4 regions of the Oliverpabstia sp. genome follow, and region 2 is predicted to be linked to each of the others. Evidence: predicted binding sites of a transcription regulator. Region 2 holds the regulator's gene; each other region holds the start of a gene.

Region 1 (4,644 bases), on a different contig from region 2:
GTACTGCAAACTGAACGGACATCCAACACTGCGTCTGCCGAACAATGTAAACTTCAGTTTCCAGTTTATCGAGGGAGAATCTCTGCTGATCATGCTGGATATGGCAGGTATCTGTGCATCCAGTGGTTCCGCCTGTACTTCCGGATCTCTGGATCCTTCTCATGTACTGCTGGCCATTGGGCTGCCTCACGAGATCGCACATGGATCTCTGCGTCTGACGCTGAGTGAGGAAACCACAAAAGAAGATGCAGATTTTGTGGTTGAGCAGATCAAAGGTATCGTAGCGCGTCTGAGAAGCATGTCTCCGCTGTACGAAGACTTTATGAAAAAACAGAATAAATAATAAAAAAGATTAACATACGAATATACGGAGGAAATATAGATATGTATAGTGAAAAAGTAATGGATCATTTTCAGCATCCGAGAAATGTAGGGGAAATCGAAAACGCCAGCGGTGTAGGTACCGTAGGTAATGCAAAATGTGGAGATATCATGAGAATGTATCTGGATATCGATGACAACGGTATCATTCAGGATTGCAAATTCAAAACATTCGGTTGTGGTGCAGCTGTTGCAACCAGCAGTATGGCCACTGAACTGGTAAAAGGAAAAACTATTCAGGAAGCACTGGAAGTAACTAATAAAGCTGTTATGGAAGCACTGGACGGACTGCCGCCTGTAAAGGTACACTGTTCCCTGCTGGCTGAGGAAGCCATCCACGCAGCATTGTGGGATTATGCGGAGAAACATCACATCAAGATCGAAGGCTTAAGCAAACCGAAGTCCGATATCAGTGAAGGGGAGACCGAAGAGGAAGAATATTAATGAAAAAAAAGGTAGTTGTAGGGCTGTCCGGAGGAGTTGACTCCTCTGTGGCAGCCTGGCTGTTAAAAGAACAGGGTTACGATGTGATCGGAGTAACCATGCAGATTTGGCAGGACGAGCCGGAGCTGATCCAGGAAGAAAACGGGGGATGCTGCGGCCTTTCTGCCGTTGACGATGCCAGAAGAGTGGCGCAGATCCTTGATATTCCATATTATGTTATGAATTTCAAAAAAGAATTCAAGGCAAATGTCATGGACTATTTTGTGGATGAGTATCTGCACGGCCGCACACCGAATCCGTGTATCGCCTGCAACCGCTATGTAAAATGGGAGTCCCTGCTGCAAAGAAGTCTTGCCATCGGTGCGGACTATATTGCCACCGGACATTATGCAAGAATCGAGCAGCTGCCAAACGGCAGATATGCGATCCGCAATTCTGTGACTGCGGCAAAAGATCAGACCTATGCATTGTACAATCTGACACAGGAACAGTTAAAGCGGACACTGATGCCGGTAGGTGAGTACTCCAAAGACCAGATCCGTGTCATGGCAGAAAAGATCGGACTTCCGACCGCACACAAAAAAGATTCTCAGGAGATCTGCTTTGTGGATGATAACGATTATGCAGGATTTATCGACGGGTACGGTCAGGGAAAAGTGCCGGAAGGTAATTTTGTGGACAAAGACGGTAAAGTTCTCGGACGTCACAAAGGAATCACCCGTTATACGATCGGACAGAGAAAAGGACTGAATATCGCGCTTGGAAAACCGGTATTTGTACAGAAGATATGCCCGGAAACCAATGAAGTGGTTCTTGGAAGTAACGAAGATCTGTTTACGACCACTGTGCGGGCGAACCGCCTGAATTTTATGGCAGTGGAAGACATTCCGGAAGAGATCGGAGCTCTCGGAAAGATTCGTTATAATCACAGAGGGGATACCTGCAAAGTAAAACGAATCGGTGAAGATTTACTGGAATGCCACTTTGATACTCCGGTCAGGGCAGTGACACCGGGACAGGCACTGGTACTGTACCAGGGAGAGTATGTGCTGGGAGGGGGAACCATTGTATGACGAGCCGGAAAGAAACCATTCCATATGAAGGAAGAATAACTGCAGACTGTCATATCCACACGGAATTTTCGTCGGACAGCGAGACAAAAATCACAGATCAGGTAGAACGTGCCATCGCACTGGGACTGGATCATATCTGTTTTACAGATCATATGGATATGGATTATCCGGAGGGAGAATTCGAACTGGATACGGATGCCTATGTAAAACGGGTACTGGAGCTACAGGAAGAATACAAAGACCGGATCCGCATCTGCCTTGGTGTGGAACTGGGCATGCAGGAGCATCTGAAAGACCGCCAGCAGGCCTATATTGAAAAATATCCTTTTGATTTCGTCATTGGTTCCATGCATCTGATCCACGGAGAAGATCCTTATTTTGGAAAAATATATGAAGAAATGGGGGATGAAGAGGCGTATCGTGAATACTTCCGGGCAACTCTGGAAAACTTAAAAAGAGCACCGAAAATCCATACACTGGGACATCTGGACTATGCGGTGCGCTACGGGAAAGAGAAAGACAGATATTATTCCTATGAGAGATTTTCACAGGAAATCGATGCAATCCTGCAGTATCTGATCAGTCATCAGATTGCACTGGAAGTAAATACAGCAGGTCTTCGAATGCTTGGCTTTACCAATCCCCACCCGGATGTGATCCGCAGATACCGGGAAATGGGCGGAGAACTGATTACAGTCGGTTCCGACGGTCATGTGCCGGAGTATCTGGGCTATGGATTTGACCGACTTCCGGAATTACTGTCTGACTGTGGATTCGATTCTTATACAGTGTTCAGAAAGGGGAAACCGGAATTCAGAAAAGTTTTGGTGAAAATTTGAAAATATGCTTGAATTTTTCAGGCAAATTAGGTAGAATAATTACAGGTTGATGTTTCTTTAACAATCTTATAGAAACCTCACAAATTTTATTTACTTTTTAGGAGGAATGAAAATCATGGCAGTAAAAGTAGCAATTAATGGTTTTGGACGTATCGGTCGTCTGGCATTCAGACAGATGTTTGGAGCAGAGGGATTTGAAATCGTTGCAATCAACGACCTGACTTCCCCAAAAATGTTAGCACACTTACTGAAATATGATTCCACACAGGGAAAATATGCTCTGGCTGACACTGTAAAAGCTGGTGAAGATTCTATCACTGTTGATGGAAAAGAAATCAAAATCTACGCAAAAGCTAATGCAGCTGAACTTCCTTGGGGAGAAATCGGTGTAGATGTAGTTCTGGAGTGTACTGGATTCTATACATCCAAAGACAAAGCTCAGGCTCATATCGATGCTGGTGCTAAACATGTTATCATTTCCGCTCCGGCTGGAAACGATCTGAAAACAATCGTTTACAACGTAAACCATGAAACTCTGACAGCAGATGATCATATCATCTCTGCAGCTTCCTGTACAACAAACTGCCTGGCTCCTATGGCAAAAGCTCTGAATGACCTGGCACCGATCAAATCCGGTATCATGTGCACAATTCACGCTTACACAGGAGATCAGATGACTCTGGACGGACCGCAGAGAAAAGGCGATCTGAGAAGATCCCGTGCAGCTGCAGTTAACATCGTTCCAAACAGCACAGGTGCTGCAAAAGCTATCGGTCTGGTTATCCCGGAACTGAACGGCAAACTGATCGGTTCTGCACAGCGTGTTCCAACTCCTACAGGATCCACAACTATCCTGACAGCAGTTGTTGAAGGTAACGTAACAGTTGATCAGATCAACGCAGCTATGAAAGCAGCTTCTAACGAGTCCTTCGGATACAACGAAGACGAAATCGTATCCAGCGATATCGTTGGTATGAGATTCGGTTCTCTGTTTGATTCTACTCAGACAATGGTACTGCCACTGGAAAATGGTACAACAGAAGTACAGGTTGTTTCATGGTATGACAATGAGAATTCTTACACAAGCCAGATGGTAAGAACAATCAAACACTTCGGAAAACTGCTGAATGCATAATCCATAGGCTCATTGGGGGTCCGGTCTCTTTGGACCGGACTCCTTTTTTATACAGCTGCGGCTGTAATTGCACAGATGTGCGAATAATAAAAAGGAGGCATATGCCAATGCTTAATAAAAAATCTGTTGATAATATCAACGTAAAAGGCAAAAGAGTTCTGGTTCGTTGCGACTTCAACGTACCTCTGCAGGATGGAAAGATCACAGACGAGAACCGTCTGGTAGCAGCACTTCCTACTATCAAAAAACTGATTGCTGATGGTGGAAAAGTAATTCTGTGTTCTCATCTTGGCAAACCGAAGGGAGAGCCGAAACCAGAATTATCTCTGGCACCGGTTGCAGTAAGACTGAGCGAACTGCTGGGACAGGAAGTAAAATTTGCAGCTGATCCGGAAGTTGTCGGACCAAACGCAAAAGCAGCTGTAGAAGCTATGAAAGACGGCGAAGTAATCCTTCTGGAGAACACCCGTTATCGTGCAGAAGAAACCAAAAATGGAGACGAATTCTCCAAAGAACTGGCTTCCCTGTGTGATGTTTTCGTAAACGATGCATTCGGAACCGCTCACAGAGCTCACTGCTCTAACGTAGGTGTTACAAAATATGTAGATACTGCTGTTGTTGGATATCTGATGCAGAAAGAGATCGATTTCCTTGGTAATGCAGTAAACAACCCGGAAAGACCATTCGTTGCTATCCTGGGTGGAGCAAAAGTTTCCAGCAAGATTTCCGTAATCAACAACCTGCTGGATAAAGTAGATACTCTGATCATCGG
Region 2 (4,644 bases):
GCGATCCTTGTAGAATCTCTGGTTGTGACAAAGGTTCCGCCATAACTTACTGCTACTCCTGCTTCCACTTCTTTTACGAAAGAAATATGACTTTTCAGTTCCATTACCGGTTGCAGTGCCACGCCCGGATTAACGACTTCGTCAGACGGTGCGATACCATAAAGTGTAATTCCCGGACGTACGGCATCGAGATCACCCTCACGGTGCCAGAGGATTCCTGCACTGTTGTTACAGTGACGGATCGGAATCCGAATACCGGCTTCTTCCAGCAAAGTCAGAAATTCCTGATAGTTTGCGAATTGCTGATGGGCAGAGGTCAGATCCTGTTCGTCTGCTCTTGCAAAATGAGTAAACGCACCTTCGATCGTAATTCCCGGAAGTTTGCTGATCCGCAGGATCTCAGGAAGGCTTTCTTTGGGATGACGAAAACCGATTCGTGTCATACCGGTATCAAATGCCAGATGGATCGGATGTACTTTACCTGCTTTCTGAGCCTCCTGAGATATCTTTTCAGCTGTTTCATAATCAAACACTGCCGGACGGATATCCAGTTTCACCAGTGTCTGATAATCTTCCGGAAAGACATAACCGAGGATCAGTATAGGTTTTTTTAAACCGGCATCGCGGAGTTCTTCGGCTTCCGGTACATTGGCTACCGCATATCCCCAGATGTAGTCTTTTCCTTCCATAAGATGTGCCACAGGAACTGCTCCATGACCGTAAGCATTGGCTTTGATCACACCAATCATCCTGGTTCCTGGTGTAAGATTTTTTTTCATGTTTTCCAGGTTTTGTTCCAGCGCATCCAGATGGATGGCGGCATAGACCCGACTGTTTTTTTTCATAATTTATTTTCTCCTGTATGTTCAATTCTGACTGTCCATTTTCTGCAGCTGTGCTTCAAGACCGGAAAGAATATCTGTAGCTTTCATGGAACGGGCTCCTTTGGCAGAGGCGGCCTGATCGCCGGCAAGCCCGTGAAGCCATACCGCAAATGGTGCCGCCTTGGAAGGGTTCATTCCCTGTCCAAGCAATCCTGCAACTACCCCACACAAAACATCACCCGAACCTGCGGTGGCCATCCCATCGTTGCCGGTCAGATTCAGGAAAAAGCTTCCGTCTGCGGTTCGAATCCAGGTTCGCGCATCCTTCATGATCAGAGTACAGGGGCAGTTGTTATAAAATACATCCATAAACTTCTGCGGATGTACTTTCAGATCACTGATCGTACACTCTGCCAGCCGGCTCATTTCTCCGAGATGAGGGGTCAGGATGCAGGCAGCATCGCACTGTGCCTGCAGATCTTTTCGTTTTGCCAGAAGATTTAAAGCATCTGCATCAATGACTATAGGCTTGCTTTGACGGAATGTCAATACTGTTTGCAACAAGTTCTCCGCTGTTTTGGAAGTAGAAAGCCCCGGACCAACAGCAACCACATCTGCCCAGTCCATAGCTTTTCTGACAATTTCTGACAGTTCATCCGGTGTCATGGAAGGTTCATAAACCGAAAGCATGGCTTCCGGAAACTGCTGCTGCAGGATGATACGGTTGCTTTCATCCGTCAGGATACGGACCATCCCGGCACCGCTTAAAAGTGCCGCTTTCGAAGAAAAGTAAGCTGCCCCGCTCATATTACGGCTTCCGGCTATCAGCAGGATTTTTCCGAAAGTTCCTTTGTTGCCGGCAGGATCCCGCGCAGGAAGCCAGGAAACATCTTTGTTATCCAGTGAAAAAACGCCTTCGGATGCACCGTAGATGCCAACATCTTTCACCTGAATATGTCCGGCATAGACGGATCCAGGGTACAGACTGATCCCAAGCTTACGGTATGCAAAGGTGACCGTTTCGGTTGCCCGGATGGCAGTGCCCATAACCTGTCCCGTGCCTGCATGGATGCCGGATGGAATATCCACCGCAAGAACCGGAATGCCGGAAGCATTGATTTTCTCTGCCAGAGCCTGGTATTTTCCGGACAATTCTCTGGATAATCCGACACCAAAAAGTGCATCTACAATAGTAGTATATTCAGAAAACCGGCAGTTGTTGACTATCGATACCTGATAATTTTTAGCTGCCTGCCACTGAATGTGCATTTCTTCGGTGAAGGATGTGTGATTTCCGGCGAGATAAAGATCTACCGGATATCCTGCCAGATGCAGAAGTCTTGCAACTGCAACGCCATCTGCTCCGTTATTGCCGGAACCGCATACAACCAATGTTTTTTTCAGTGGAAAATGTTGCTTCAGACAGTCAAATACCGCCATTGCTGCCCGTTCCATCAAAACCAGAGAAGGAATGCCCATCTGCTTAATCGTAGACTGGTCAAGCTGCTTCATCTGTTTTCCTGTTACTAAAATCTGCATAGCTATGATCTCACTTTCTGTAAAACCATGAGAAACACGCTCTGCGAGTTTCTCATGGTTATCGCGGCCTCTACACTCCGTTTCGGTCGTTGCTCACGTAAATAAAAGGCTGCTGCCCTCTGTTGGCAGCAGCCTTGCTGTTGTTAAATTTTGCCTTGTTCCTGTTTATGATCTTTTTCAAAACGGCTCAGATTGTAGGAAAGTCGCATCAGGCTTTCAGAAAGGTGTACATTTTCCACGATCACATCCTCCGGCATAAAAAGATTCAGATCTGTGTGGGCAAAATTCCAGATGGCTTTTACTCCCACATCCACCAGCAGTTTTGCCATATCAAGGGCTTTGGCTTTCGGCAGGGTCAGAGTAGCAATCTCTACATGATTATCCTTCACGAACTCAGGAAGTTCGTCAATCATACGGATTTCGATGCCGCGCACGGAAACTCCCTGCATGACCGGATTCACATCGAAAATCCCGACAATTTTAAATCCCTGTTTTTCAAACTGTGTATAATTGGCAAGTGCCTGACCGAGATTACCGGCACCTACGATAATCATATTGTGTGTGCGATCCAGCCCCAGGATTTTTGCAATTTCCGAATGGAGATATTTAACGTTATATCCGTATCCCTGCTGTCCGAATCCACCAAAATTATTAAGATCCTGTCGGATCTGAGAAGCTGTCACTTTCATCCGCCCACTCAACTCATTGGACGAGATTCTTTCTACCCCATCTTCCATCAGTTCTCCCAGATATCGATAATATCGGGGAAGACGTTTGATGACTGCTCTTGATATGTCTTTTTCCTCCACGCTGCTTTCCTCCTGCATCATACTAATATTATTATAGTTAAGTGTGAAAAGTTTGTCAAATAAACTTCTGATTTTGTTGTGATTTTCTTGCGAATTTTCTTCATTCATGTATAATATTCGATAGACTTGTGAAATTTAAGGAGGTTTTTCATGATTTTATCATGTCAGAATATTAATAAATCATTCGTAACAGATGATGTTTTAAAGGATGTGTCTTTTCATCTGGAGGAAAGGGAAAAGGCTGCACTGATCGGACCGAATGGTGCCGGAAAGTCCACACTGTTAAAAATCATTATGCAGGAGATGCCGGCAGATTCCGGTGAGGTGATAGTTGCCAAAGGGAAGACACTCGGTTATCTGGCACAGCATCAGGAAGTCAGTGGCGACAATACGATCTACGGGGAGCTGCTTTCTGTCAAACAGTATCTGTTAGACATGGAAGAAAAGATCCGCACCATGGAACAGCAGATGAAGACGTTGACCGGACGGGAACTGGATGAACTGCTCGCTTCCTACTCCCGTCTCACTCATCAGTTTGAACTGGAAGGTGGTTATGCCTGCCGCAGTGAAGTTGTAGGTGTATTAAAAGGTCTGGGATTTGAGGAAGAGGATTTTTCAAGAAAGATCGGCACATTATCCGGCGGACAGAAAACCCGTGTGGCGCTCGGACGTCTGCTGTTGTCCAACCCGGATATAATTCTTCTTGATGAGCCGACCAATCACCTGGATATGGAATCTATTGCATGGCTGGAGACATATCTGATCAACTATAAAGGCGCGGTATTTATCGTCTCCCATGACCGTTATTTTCTGGATCGCGTCGTGACAAAAGTAGTCGAAATCGATCGCGGACATGTTCGTACTTTTATGGGGAATTATTCTGCGTATGCAGAGAAAAAGGCAATGATCCGAGATGCGGAATATAAGGCATGGCTGAATCAGCAACAGGAAATTAAGCATCAGGAAGAAGTCATTGCAAAATTAAAATCTTTCAACCGGGAAAAATCCATCAAACGTGCAGAGAGCCGGGAGAAAATGCTGGATAAGATCGATGTGCTGGATAAACCGGTGGAAGAAAATGTCGAAATGCATCTGGAACTGAAGCCGCGCGTAGTCAGCGGAAACGATGTATTAACAGTAAAAAATCTGGCGAAAGCATTTCCTCAGCAGGAGCTGTTCTCCAACGTGGATTTTTCTGTGAAACGGGGAGAACGTGTTGCGATTATCGGCGCCAATGGAACCGGTAAGACAACCATTCTTAAGATTTTAAATGGTCTGGTGGAGCCGGATGCAGGGGAAATCGAACTGGGTAGTAAAGTACAGATCGGTTATTATGATCAGGAACATCACGTACTCCATATGGAGAAAACAATCTTTGAAGAAATCTCCGATGAGTATCCTTATCTGACAAATACAGAAATCCGCAATGTACTGGCTGCGTTCTTATTTACCGGAGATGATGTCTTTAAACT
Region 3 (4,644 bases), on a different contig from region 2:
TAGTTTCCGTCTTCTGCTGTACAGTACAGAGTGTGGCAGATCTCACGACCATGATCAGAGTGAGTAGCTGCTCCAGCTGCTGTAAATTTCAGGAAGTTACGTCCTACGATACCGTGAGCATCACATCCGCAGATTCCTCTCGGAGCCTTCGGGGTAATACGGCAAGGTCCCATTGCACAGATTCTACAACAGACACCCTGTTCACCAAATTTACAGTGTGGTGTCTGGTTTTTTACACGGAACTGCCATGCGTCAGCTCCTACTTTTGCTCCCGTTTCCAACAGACGGTTGGTGGCTGCTTCCATCTCTTCAACGGTAGTCATCTTAAATTCGCTCATTTTTTTCCTCCTTTTGTTTTATAGCCATTCCTCCGCTTTTCTCCGCTTTTATGGCTATTATATATTCTTTCACCCGGAAGTGTGGTTTTGTGTATCTTCCGGGCGAAGACACTCCGGAGATTATCTCTCCGGTAATATCCGCATTGATAATGAATTATAAATTCAGTTTTTTGACGATTTCACTCATCGCTTTTCGAACCGGTGAATCTTCCGGAAGTTCAACGGTTGGTCTTCCTTCGCAGTCATATTCATATACCAGTTCATCCTGAGGAACCACACCCAGAAGGTTCAGGCCCTGGATCTCGATCTCCTCTTTGGTTCCTTCATTAAGAACACCGTTCGGCGCACGGTTTACGATCAGCCCGATCTGCTGTGGATGCATATCGCATTCCTCGATCAGTTTTTTGATTCGTCCCACTGCCTGGATTCCTCTTCTGGAACAGTCGCTGACTAAAATAGCAGTCTGCATATTTGGAAGAACTCCGCGGCTGATGTGTTCCATTCCTGCTTCATTATCCACAACCATATACGGATAATTGTTTTGCAGTTTGGCAAGCTGTGCCTGTAACAGTCCGTTTACAAAGCAGTAGCATCCTTTTCCCTGGGTACGTCCCATCACCAGCATATCGAAGTCATCATCCTCGATCAGCGCGGAATTAAATTTGAACTCAGCATAATCAGCCTTGCTCACTCCCGCAGGAATCGGATTTTCTTTTGCCGTTTCCGCTCTGGCAATTTCTTCTCTGATATCACCCAGTGTAGCTTCTACCTCTACGCCGAGTACTTCATTCAGATTAGAATTCGCATCTGCATCCACTGCCAGAATCGGTCCCTTTTTCTGTTCGCAGAGGTACTGAATCAGAAGTCCACACAGTGTGGTTTTTCCAACTCCACCTTTTCCTGCGACTGCAATTACATGTGACATTTTCTTATCCTTTCTGATAGTTTCTTGTTATTAAGTTCTGCCTTATCAGTGTAGAATCTATCGTAACTGCTCAGTTTCTTCACAGTTACTATCTACTGAATAGTTAGAATCTATCTTATAAGATTATTACATCTTATGACCTTATCATTAATCGCACTGTAATTTTACAATGCTGTTTGCGAGATCGACCATCAGAATCTTTCCTTCAATGCTGGTCTCTTCTCCCATGATATCGCGGATAATAACTTTTTCACCCTCTACCAGAATCTTGCTTACATTCCGGCAGATGACAGTATCATCGCTTTCTTTATATACAGTAGCCAGACACATTTGCTATTCCTCCTTTTACCAAGATGTCATATGCAGTCTGTAAAACACTGATTAAAACTCTTTCAGCTCTTCTTTTACTGTTGTGAGTGCCAGACGCAATCTGAGATTGCCTTTCTGGAAATCAGCTACTGCTTCTTTGATCTGCTTTGCAGCTGTATCCATACCCAGTTTTGCCAGGTTGTCAGCCATCTGATCGAGTTCTGCTGCATGATGTTCGTTATGATCCACCATATAGTTTAACAGTGCTACAGATTCGTTCTTACATTTGTCAGAACCGCCACTGCATCCGTCGCATGCATGTTCTTTACAGCCATGGTCATGCTCATGTTTATGGGCAGGGCCATCACCATGTGGAATTACATTTCCGTTCTCATCTTTTAATAAGTGCATGTCCTACTCCTTTCTCTGCTTTTCCCCCAATGGGGGATATGACAATCTTTTGTCAATTATGTTTTATTATACTCCTTTTCCCTATGGTATTCAATAGAATCTATGCAAAATATTTATAAATTCAGCTGTACTTTTTTATATACAACAGGGGATTTTTGTAAGAAATGACGCAGTCTCCGATTTTCACGCTTTGCTTTGTTAATTCGTTAACATGTATCGTTGATGGTTTATCCTATCCCGGGGATAGGGTCTTTGATCTTCCGTATCGCCTTCATGTCACAGCTTCGTAATATTTTTGCCCTAATTATTTCACATTTCCATGGTATAATGGACGGAAATTGGGATTTTCGGTCATTTTTGTGCTTTTCGGAAATGCCGGATGTTACGAGAGGAGGTTTACATCATGTCAAACATCCCATCATTGACTTTGAACACAAATGCCAGCATGCCGCTTCTGGGGCTTGGCGTATATAAAGCTACCGCACCCGGTGAAGTGGAAGGCGCTATCTCCACCGCTCTGGATCTTGGCTATCGGTTAATTGACACAGCTTCTGCTTATAAAAACGAAGAGGGGGTAGGGCGGGGGATCCGTTCTTCTTCTGTTCCACGGAAAGAACTTTTTATCACAACAAAATTATGGAATACCGCACAGCGAATCGGAGATATTGACGGGGCCTTTCAACGAAGTCTGGATCGACTCGGACTTGATTATGTGGATCTTTATCTGATCCACTGGCCGGTACCCGGTTGTTTTATCAATTCCTGGCAGGCGCTGGAGCGTATCCGGGAATCCGGTCAGGCAAAAGCGATTGGCGTAAGTAATTTTGAGATTTCCCATCTGGAAGCACTGTTTCAGACTTCCGGAATCGTTCCGGCAGTGAATCAGATAGAGTATCATCCACTGTGGAATCAGTCAGACCTGTACGAGTATTGTAAGGAACGAGGCATTGCCGTACAGGCTTATGCACCGCTTGCCCGTGGGGCTTATCTCAAAAAAGATACAATGATTCATATAGGAGAAACTTACGGAAAATCGCCGGCACAGATAGGTCTGCGGTGGCTGGTACAGAAAGGAATCTCTGCTATTCCGAAGTCGGTAAATCCTGAGAGGATTGCGGAAAATGCAGATATTTTTGATTTCGAACTGACCGACATGGAAATGAAGACGATCGATGCCCTGGATGAGAAATTCAGAAGTGCAGGGATACCGGAGGATATGCAGGGTTTCGTGATCTAAAGGATTAAGGTATATAAAATGCAGCCCGCCCGGGAATCATTCCCGGGCGGTCGTCCGTTTTACATCACTCTTCTATTTCTCATCATCCCAGAGTTCAACTCCAAGCTCATCCTTTTTCATTCTCTGCATCAGCTCATTCACCGCATCCGCAGCGTTCTTATCTTCAAACAACACTTTATTGACTTCCGCAATAATCGGCATTTCCACCCCATATTTTTCAGCCAGTCCCAGTGCTGCCTTCGCAGAATATACCCCTTCTACCACCATCTTGACTTCATCCATGGCTTCTTGCATGGTACATCCCTTGCCCATCAGATAACCTGCTTTACGGTTACGGCTGTGTACGCTTGCGCAGGTAACGATCAGATCACCGATACCGGACAGTCCATAAAAGGTTCTCGCATGTGCACCCATTGCGATACCAAGGCGGGAGATCTCTGCGATTCCTCTGGTGATCAGAGCTGCTTTTGTGTTGTCTCCGTAGCCAAGACCATCTGCTACACCTGCGGCCAGCGCGATGACATTTTTCAAGGCCGCTCCCAGTTCGATACCAAGAACATCCGGACTTGTGTAAACACGGAAAACCGGACTCATGAAGATTTCCTGCAGATATTCTGCTATCTGTCTCGTTCTCGCTCCCACCACACAGGTTGTCGGAAGACCTTTTCCAACCTCTTCCGCATGGCTCGGACCGGATAATACGGCAACATTTGCTTCCGGCAGTTCTTCTTCGATGATCTGACTTAAGGTCATCAGCGTATGCTCTTCCACACCTTTCGCCACGTTGACAACAATCTGGCCTTTTTTCAGATATGGTGCCATCTTCTGTGCGGTGCTTCTGGTATATGGAGAAGGTACTGCCAGTACCAGTACATCCTTGTCTGCCATTGCTTCTTCCAGATTGCTTGTCAACTGAATACTTTCCTGCAGTTTTACACCCGGAAGTTTGGAAGTATGTTCTCTTTTTGTGCGAAGCATCTCCACTTCAGCTTCCATGATAGACCACAAAGTTACTTCATGTCCGTTATTTGTCAGAAGCCACGTGAGGGCAGTTCCCCAACTTCCGGCTCCCAGTACGCCGATTTTCTTCATACGACACCTCCATTATGCTTTTTTCTTTTTCAGATATGTTTTATTTTCATTTCCATGGATCAGACGCAGAATATTCGGCCAGTGTTTGTAATATGCAAGGATGGCAAGCAAGATGGCAAGCACATACATTTCATAAATATTTGCCTGACTCATTCCCGTAAATTGTCCGTTCTGTCCCATGATAATGATACCTGCCACAAATACCACATAAACCAGCAGAGATCCCAGTGATACATAGTGGGTAAGGAAAAATACTGCAAGGAACACAATAGCTGCAACCAGTGTCAGCCGCAGATCAAACGATAACAGCAGACCGGCTGTGGCAGCAATTC
Region 4 (4,644 bases), on a different contig from region 2:
TACCTGCTCCACCCAGGACTGTTGCGAACTGGCTGATCATGTTTACTACATTTTTATGGTTGATGGCGATTCTTCCGGCCACACCACAGATACCCATATCGCAGTTTGGATAGTTGACAGAATTATGGATATTACCATTTTCCAGATAATCTCTCAGTTCTTTGACTGCCATGCATGCACAGTTGTCTTCGGATTCAGCTGTGGATGCTCCCAGATGTGGTGTTACCAGTGTATTTTTTGCGCCTGCAACGGTGGGGTTTGCAAAATCTGTGACATATTTTTTCACTTTTCCTGTTTCCAGCGCGTCTATCAGAGCAGTTTCATCCACCAGAAGGTCTCTGGAGAAGTTTAACAGAACCACACCGTCTTTCATCATTGCGATGCTGTCTTTGCTGATCATGCCCTTTGTGCTGTCAAGAAGCGGCACATGAAGGGTAATGTAATCACACTCTTTGAAAATATCTTCCACATTAGCGATATGTTTGATCTCTCTGGAAAGCTTCCATGCGGTATCCACAGAAATATATGGATCATATCCGTATACTTCCATACCAAGATAAATCGCAGTGTTGGCAACCATGGCTCCGATGGCTCCCAGACCGATGACACCGAGTTTCTTTCCTTTGATCTCGCAGCCGGCAAACTGTTTTTTCTGTTTTTCTGCCAGTTTTCCAACATTTTCGTTATCTTTTTCCTGTTTTACCCATTCCACACCGCCTACGATATCACGGGATGCAAGGAGCATGCCGGCGATTACCATTTCTTTGACACCGTTTGCGTTAGCTCCCGGTGTATTGAATACGACGATACCCTGCTCTGCACAATCCTGTAACGGAATGTTGTTGACACCGGCTCCGGCACGGGCAATAGCCTGAATGTTTTCCGGTAATTTCATCTCATGCATCGAAGCACTTCTTACCAGGATCGCATCGGCTTTTTCTATTTCTTCGGTTTTTGTGTAATCATTTGTAAATCCATCCAGTCCCACTTTGGAGATCGGATTCAGACATTGATACTGAAACATCTTACAGATTCTCCTTCTCAAATTTTTTCATGAACTCCACTAATTTTTCCACACCTTCAATCGGCATAGCATTGTAGATACTTGCCCGCATACCACCGACAGTTCTGTGTCCTTTCAGATTCTCCAGACCTGCTTCTTTCGCTTCTTTTACAAACTTTGCATCCAGATCCGGGTCTCCTGTTACGAAAGGAACGTTCATCAGAGAACGGGAAGCTTTTTCTACGGTTCCCTTGAACAGTTTACTTTCATCCAGATAATCATACAGGATCTTGGCTTTCTTTTCATTGCGCTCTTTCATTGCTTCCAGACCGCCCTGTTTTTTCAGCCATTTGAATACTTTACCACAGATGTAGATGCAGTAACAGTTTGGTGTATTATAAAGAGAATTTGCATCAGCATGTGTCTTATATTTCATCATGGTCGGAGTTCCCGGCAATACATCGTCTGTAATCAGGTCATCTCTTACGATTGCGATGACCATACCGGCCGGTCCGATATTTTTCTGTACACCACCGTAGATGATTGCATATTTGCTTACATCTACCGGTTCAGACAGGAAACAGGAGGAAACATCTGCCACCAGATCTTTTCCTTTGGTATTTGGCAGTTCTTTGAATTTTGTTCCATAGATCGTGTTATTCTCACAGATGTATACATAATCTGCATCTTCGCTGATCGGAAGATCAGAACAGTCCGGGATATAAGAGAATGTCTTGTCTTCGGAAGTGGCAATCTTGTTTGCTTTTCCGTACTTCTGTGCTTCCTGCCATGCTTTCTTTGCCCACTGACCAGTTACGATATAATCGGCAACCTTGTTTTTCATCAGGTTCATCGGGATCATGGCAAACTGCAGAGATGCTCCGCCCTGAAGGAATAACACTTTATAGTTATCCGGGATGTGCATCAGGTCTCTCAGATCTTTTTCTGCTTCCTGAATAATCTGATCAAAAGCTTTGGAACGGTGACTCATCTCCATCACAGACATTCCTGTATCCTTATAATCTAACATCTCTGCCTGTGCTTCTTTCAGCACTTCTTCCGGCAGTACAGCAGGACCTGCTGAAAAATTGTAAACTCTACTCACCTTAGTTTCCTCCTCTTTCTCACATTTTCATAACTGTTCAGCACCTTCGCATATGCCAGCTAAACAGCTGTCCTTTTTCTTCTTTCCCGTTAGCACTTTAGTGTGCTAACATATGAAACACTATACACCTCTGATAAATTATTGTCAATATCAAAATTCTGTTAAATATATTTTTATAGCAATAAAGCAAACCAGATATATATTTTAATGTATCAGGTTTGCTTTATTTATTAATTCCTATTTTTCTTTCTTCGCAAGATCCTCAGCATCAAAGACTTCCTCGATCGGAGCTCCTGCAGGAACCATCGGGAATACTTTGTCATCACAGTCGATCTGGCAGTCCAGCACAACAGTTGTGTTCAGTGCGATTGCTTTTTCGATCGCCGGACCCACTTCTTCTTTTTTGGTCACACGGATGCCAACTGCACCCATGGATTCTGCAAATTTTACAAAATCTACTTTGTCATCCAGTATGGTGCTTGAATAACGGTGATCGTAGAACAGAGTCTGCCACTGACGCACCATGCCCAGTACGTGATTGTTAATAACGATCTCAATAAGCGGCAGGTTATTTCTTGCTGCCGTAGCAACTTCGTTCATGTTCATACGGAAGCATCCGTCACCTGCGATATTGACTACCACTTTGTCCGGACGACCGAATTTTGCACCGATTGCTGCTCCAAGACCATAACCCATGGTTCCCAGTCCGCCGGAAGTGATCAGAGTACGCGGTTCTTTGTATTTGTAATACTGGGCAGCCCACATCTGGTGCTGTCCCACATCGGTAACGACGATCGCATCACCTTTTGTCACACGATACAGTTCTTCGATGACATACGGTCCGGTCAGACCTTCCTGGTTATATTTCAGCGGATATTTTGCTTTCATATCTTCCACTTCTTTCACCCAGGCATCGTGATTCTTCGGATAGATCTTTTTGTTTAATTCTTTTAATACTTCTTTGACATCGCCGATGATACTGCAGTCTACTTTAATGTTTTTGTTGATCTCTGCGGCATCCACATCGATCTGGATGATCTTTGCATTCTTTGCAAATTTTGCAGTGTTACCGGTTACTCGGTCAGAAAAACGTGCTCCCACAGTGATCAGAAGATCACACTTTGTCACACCCAGGTTGGATGTTTTGGTTCCGTGCATACCAAGCATACCGGTATACAGTTCGTCTTCTCCGGAAAATGCGCCTTTTCCCATCAGGGAATCCGTTACCGGAGAATTAATGGTGTGTGCAAATTTGCGCAGTTCTTCTGCCGCTCCGGAAGTGATCGCACCTCCGCCCACGAAAATGAATGGTTTTTCTGCCTCACTGATCAGTTTTGCTGCCTGATCTAGGTCAGATTCCATCATCTCGGCAGTATACGGAGCAATCGGTGTCGGCTCCTGATAAGTATATTCTGTAACAGCTGCTGTCACATCTTTTGTCACATCCACAAGTACCGGACCCGGTCTTCCGCTCTGTGCAATGGTAAATGCACGGCGGATCGCAGGTGCAAGGTCATGGATATCTTTTACGATCATACTATATTTGGTGATTGGCATAACAACGCCGGCGATATCAATCTCCTGGAAACTGTCACGTCCGAGAAGTCCTGTTGCCACGTTAGCTGTGATCGCTACCATCGGGATAGAATCCATATGGGCTGTCGCGATACCGGTTACCAGATTGGTTGCTCCCGGACCGGAGGTTGCCATACATACACCTACTCTTCCGGTAGCACGGGCATATCCGTCAGCAGCATGGGAAGCACCCTGTTCATGAGATGTGAGTACATGATGGATCTCATCGCTGTGTTTATATAAAGCATCATAGACATTCAGGATCGTTCCTCCCGGATATCCGAATACGGTGTCTACGCCCTGTTCTTTCAGACATTCAATAATAATTTCTGATCCTGTAAGCTGCATCAGTCTTTCCTCCTAAATTATTTCTTCGGTACTTCGAGAATAGCACCACGGTTACCGCTGGTTACCATAGCTGCATAACGTGCCAGATATCCGGTCGTTACTTTCGGCTCACGCGGCTGCCAGTTTGCTTTTCTCTTTGCCAGTTCCTCGTCAGATACCAGCAGTTCCAGACTGGTTTCCGGGATATTAATACGGATCATGTCGCCTTCTTCTACCAGTGCGATTGGTCCGCCTACGGCTGCTTCCGGTGATACGTGTCCGATAGAAGCTCCTCTGGATGCTCCGGAGAATCGTCCGTCTGTGATCAGTGCTACGGAAGATCCCAGTCCCATACCTGCGATTGCGGAAGTCGGGTTCAGCATTTCTCTCATGCCGGGACCACCTTTTGGTCCTTCGTAACGGATCACAACAACATCACCCGCAACAATTTTTCCGCCTTTGATGGCTGCAATAGCATCTTCTTCGCATTCAAATACACGAGCCGGTCCTTCGTGTACCATCATTTCTTCGCAGACAGCACTGCGTTTTACAACACCACCGTCCGGTGCCAGATTACCTGTCAGAACAGCAAGTCCTCCGGTCTGGCTGTATGGATTGTCTAACGGACGGATAA

Evidence for each region. The regulator Rex, encoded in region 2, represses fermentation and respiration genes when NADH is low (regulators of the CRP and FNR family bind a similar motif). The targets are predictions, from matches to a motif close to ATTGTTAANTANTTAACAAT.
Region 1: a site for Rex is predicted at 2,783-2,802, ahead of gap (type I glyceraldehyde-3-phosphate dehydrogenase). Genes of this name have one in related genera too.
Region 3: a site for Rex is predicted at 2,178-2,197, ahead of MSA64_RS04545 (cobalt transporter). Genes of this name have one in related genera too.
Region 4: a site for Rex is predicted at 2,238-2,257, ahead of serC (3-phosphoserine/phosphohydroxythreonine transaminase). Genes of this name have one in related genera too.

What each region holds. Positions count from the first base shown of each region.
Region 1 covers NZ_JALFPR010000016.1:12,538-17,181, reverse strand. The annotation lists gene nifS (cysteine desulfurase NifS) at 1-343, shown strand, start outside; gene nifU (Fe-S cluster assembly scaffold protein NifU) at 385-825, shown strand; gene mnmA (tRNA 2-thiouridine(34) synthase MnmA) at 825-1,898, shown strand; gene MSA64_RS00670 (histidinol-phosphatase HisJ family protein) at 1,895-2,737, shown strand; gene gap (type I glyceraldehyde-3-phosphate dehydrogenase) at 2,853-3,872, shown strand; gene MSA64_RS00660 (phosphoglycerate kinase) at 3,980-4,644, shown strand, end outside.
Region 2 covers NZ_JALFPR010000099.1:21,410-26,053, reverse strand. The annotation lists gene alr (alanine racemase) at 1-845, opposite strand, end outside; gene MSA64_RS07110 (NAD(P)H-hydrate dehydratase) at 867-2,363, opposite strand; gene MSA64_RS07105 (redox-sensing transcriptional repressor Rex) at 2,507-3,172, opposite strand; gene abc-f (ribosomal protection-like ABC-F family protein) at 3,323-4,644, shown strand, end outside.
Region 3 covers NZ_JALFPR010000071.1:10,069-14,712, reverse strand. The annotation lists gene cooS (anaerobic carbon-monoxide dehydrogenase catalytic subunit) at 1-338, opposite strand, end outside; gene MSA64_RS04555 (nucleotide-binding protein) at 493-1,263, opposite strand; gene MSA64_RS04550 (CooT family nickel-binding protein) at 1,411-1,593, opposite strand; gene MSA64_RS04545 (cobalt transporter) at 1,645-1,983, opposite strand; gene MSA64_RS04540 (aldo/keto reductase) at 2,387-3,220, shown strand; gene MSA64_RS04535 (NAD(P)H-dependent glycerol-3-phosphate dehydrogenase) at 3,293-4,312, opposite strand; gene plsY (glycerol-3-phosphate 1-O-acyltransferase PlsY) at 4,325-4,644, opposite strand, start outside.
Region 4 covers NZ_JALFPR010000170.1:4,803-9,446, reverse strand. The annotation lists gene MSA64_RS11620 (phosphoglycerate dehydrogenase) at 1-1,024, opposite strand, end outside; gene serC (3-phosphoserine/phosphohydroxythreonine transaminase) at 1,026-2,108, opposite strand; gene ilvB (biosynthetic-type acetolactate synthase large subunit) at 2,346-4,031, opposite strand; gene ilvD (dihydroxy-acid dehydratase) at 4,049-4,644, opposite strand, start outside.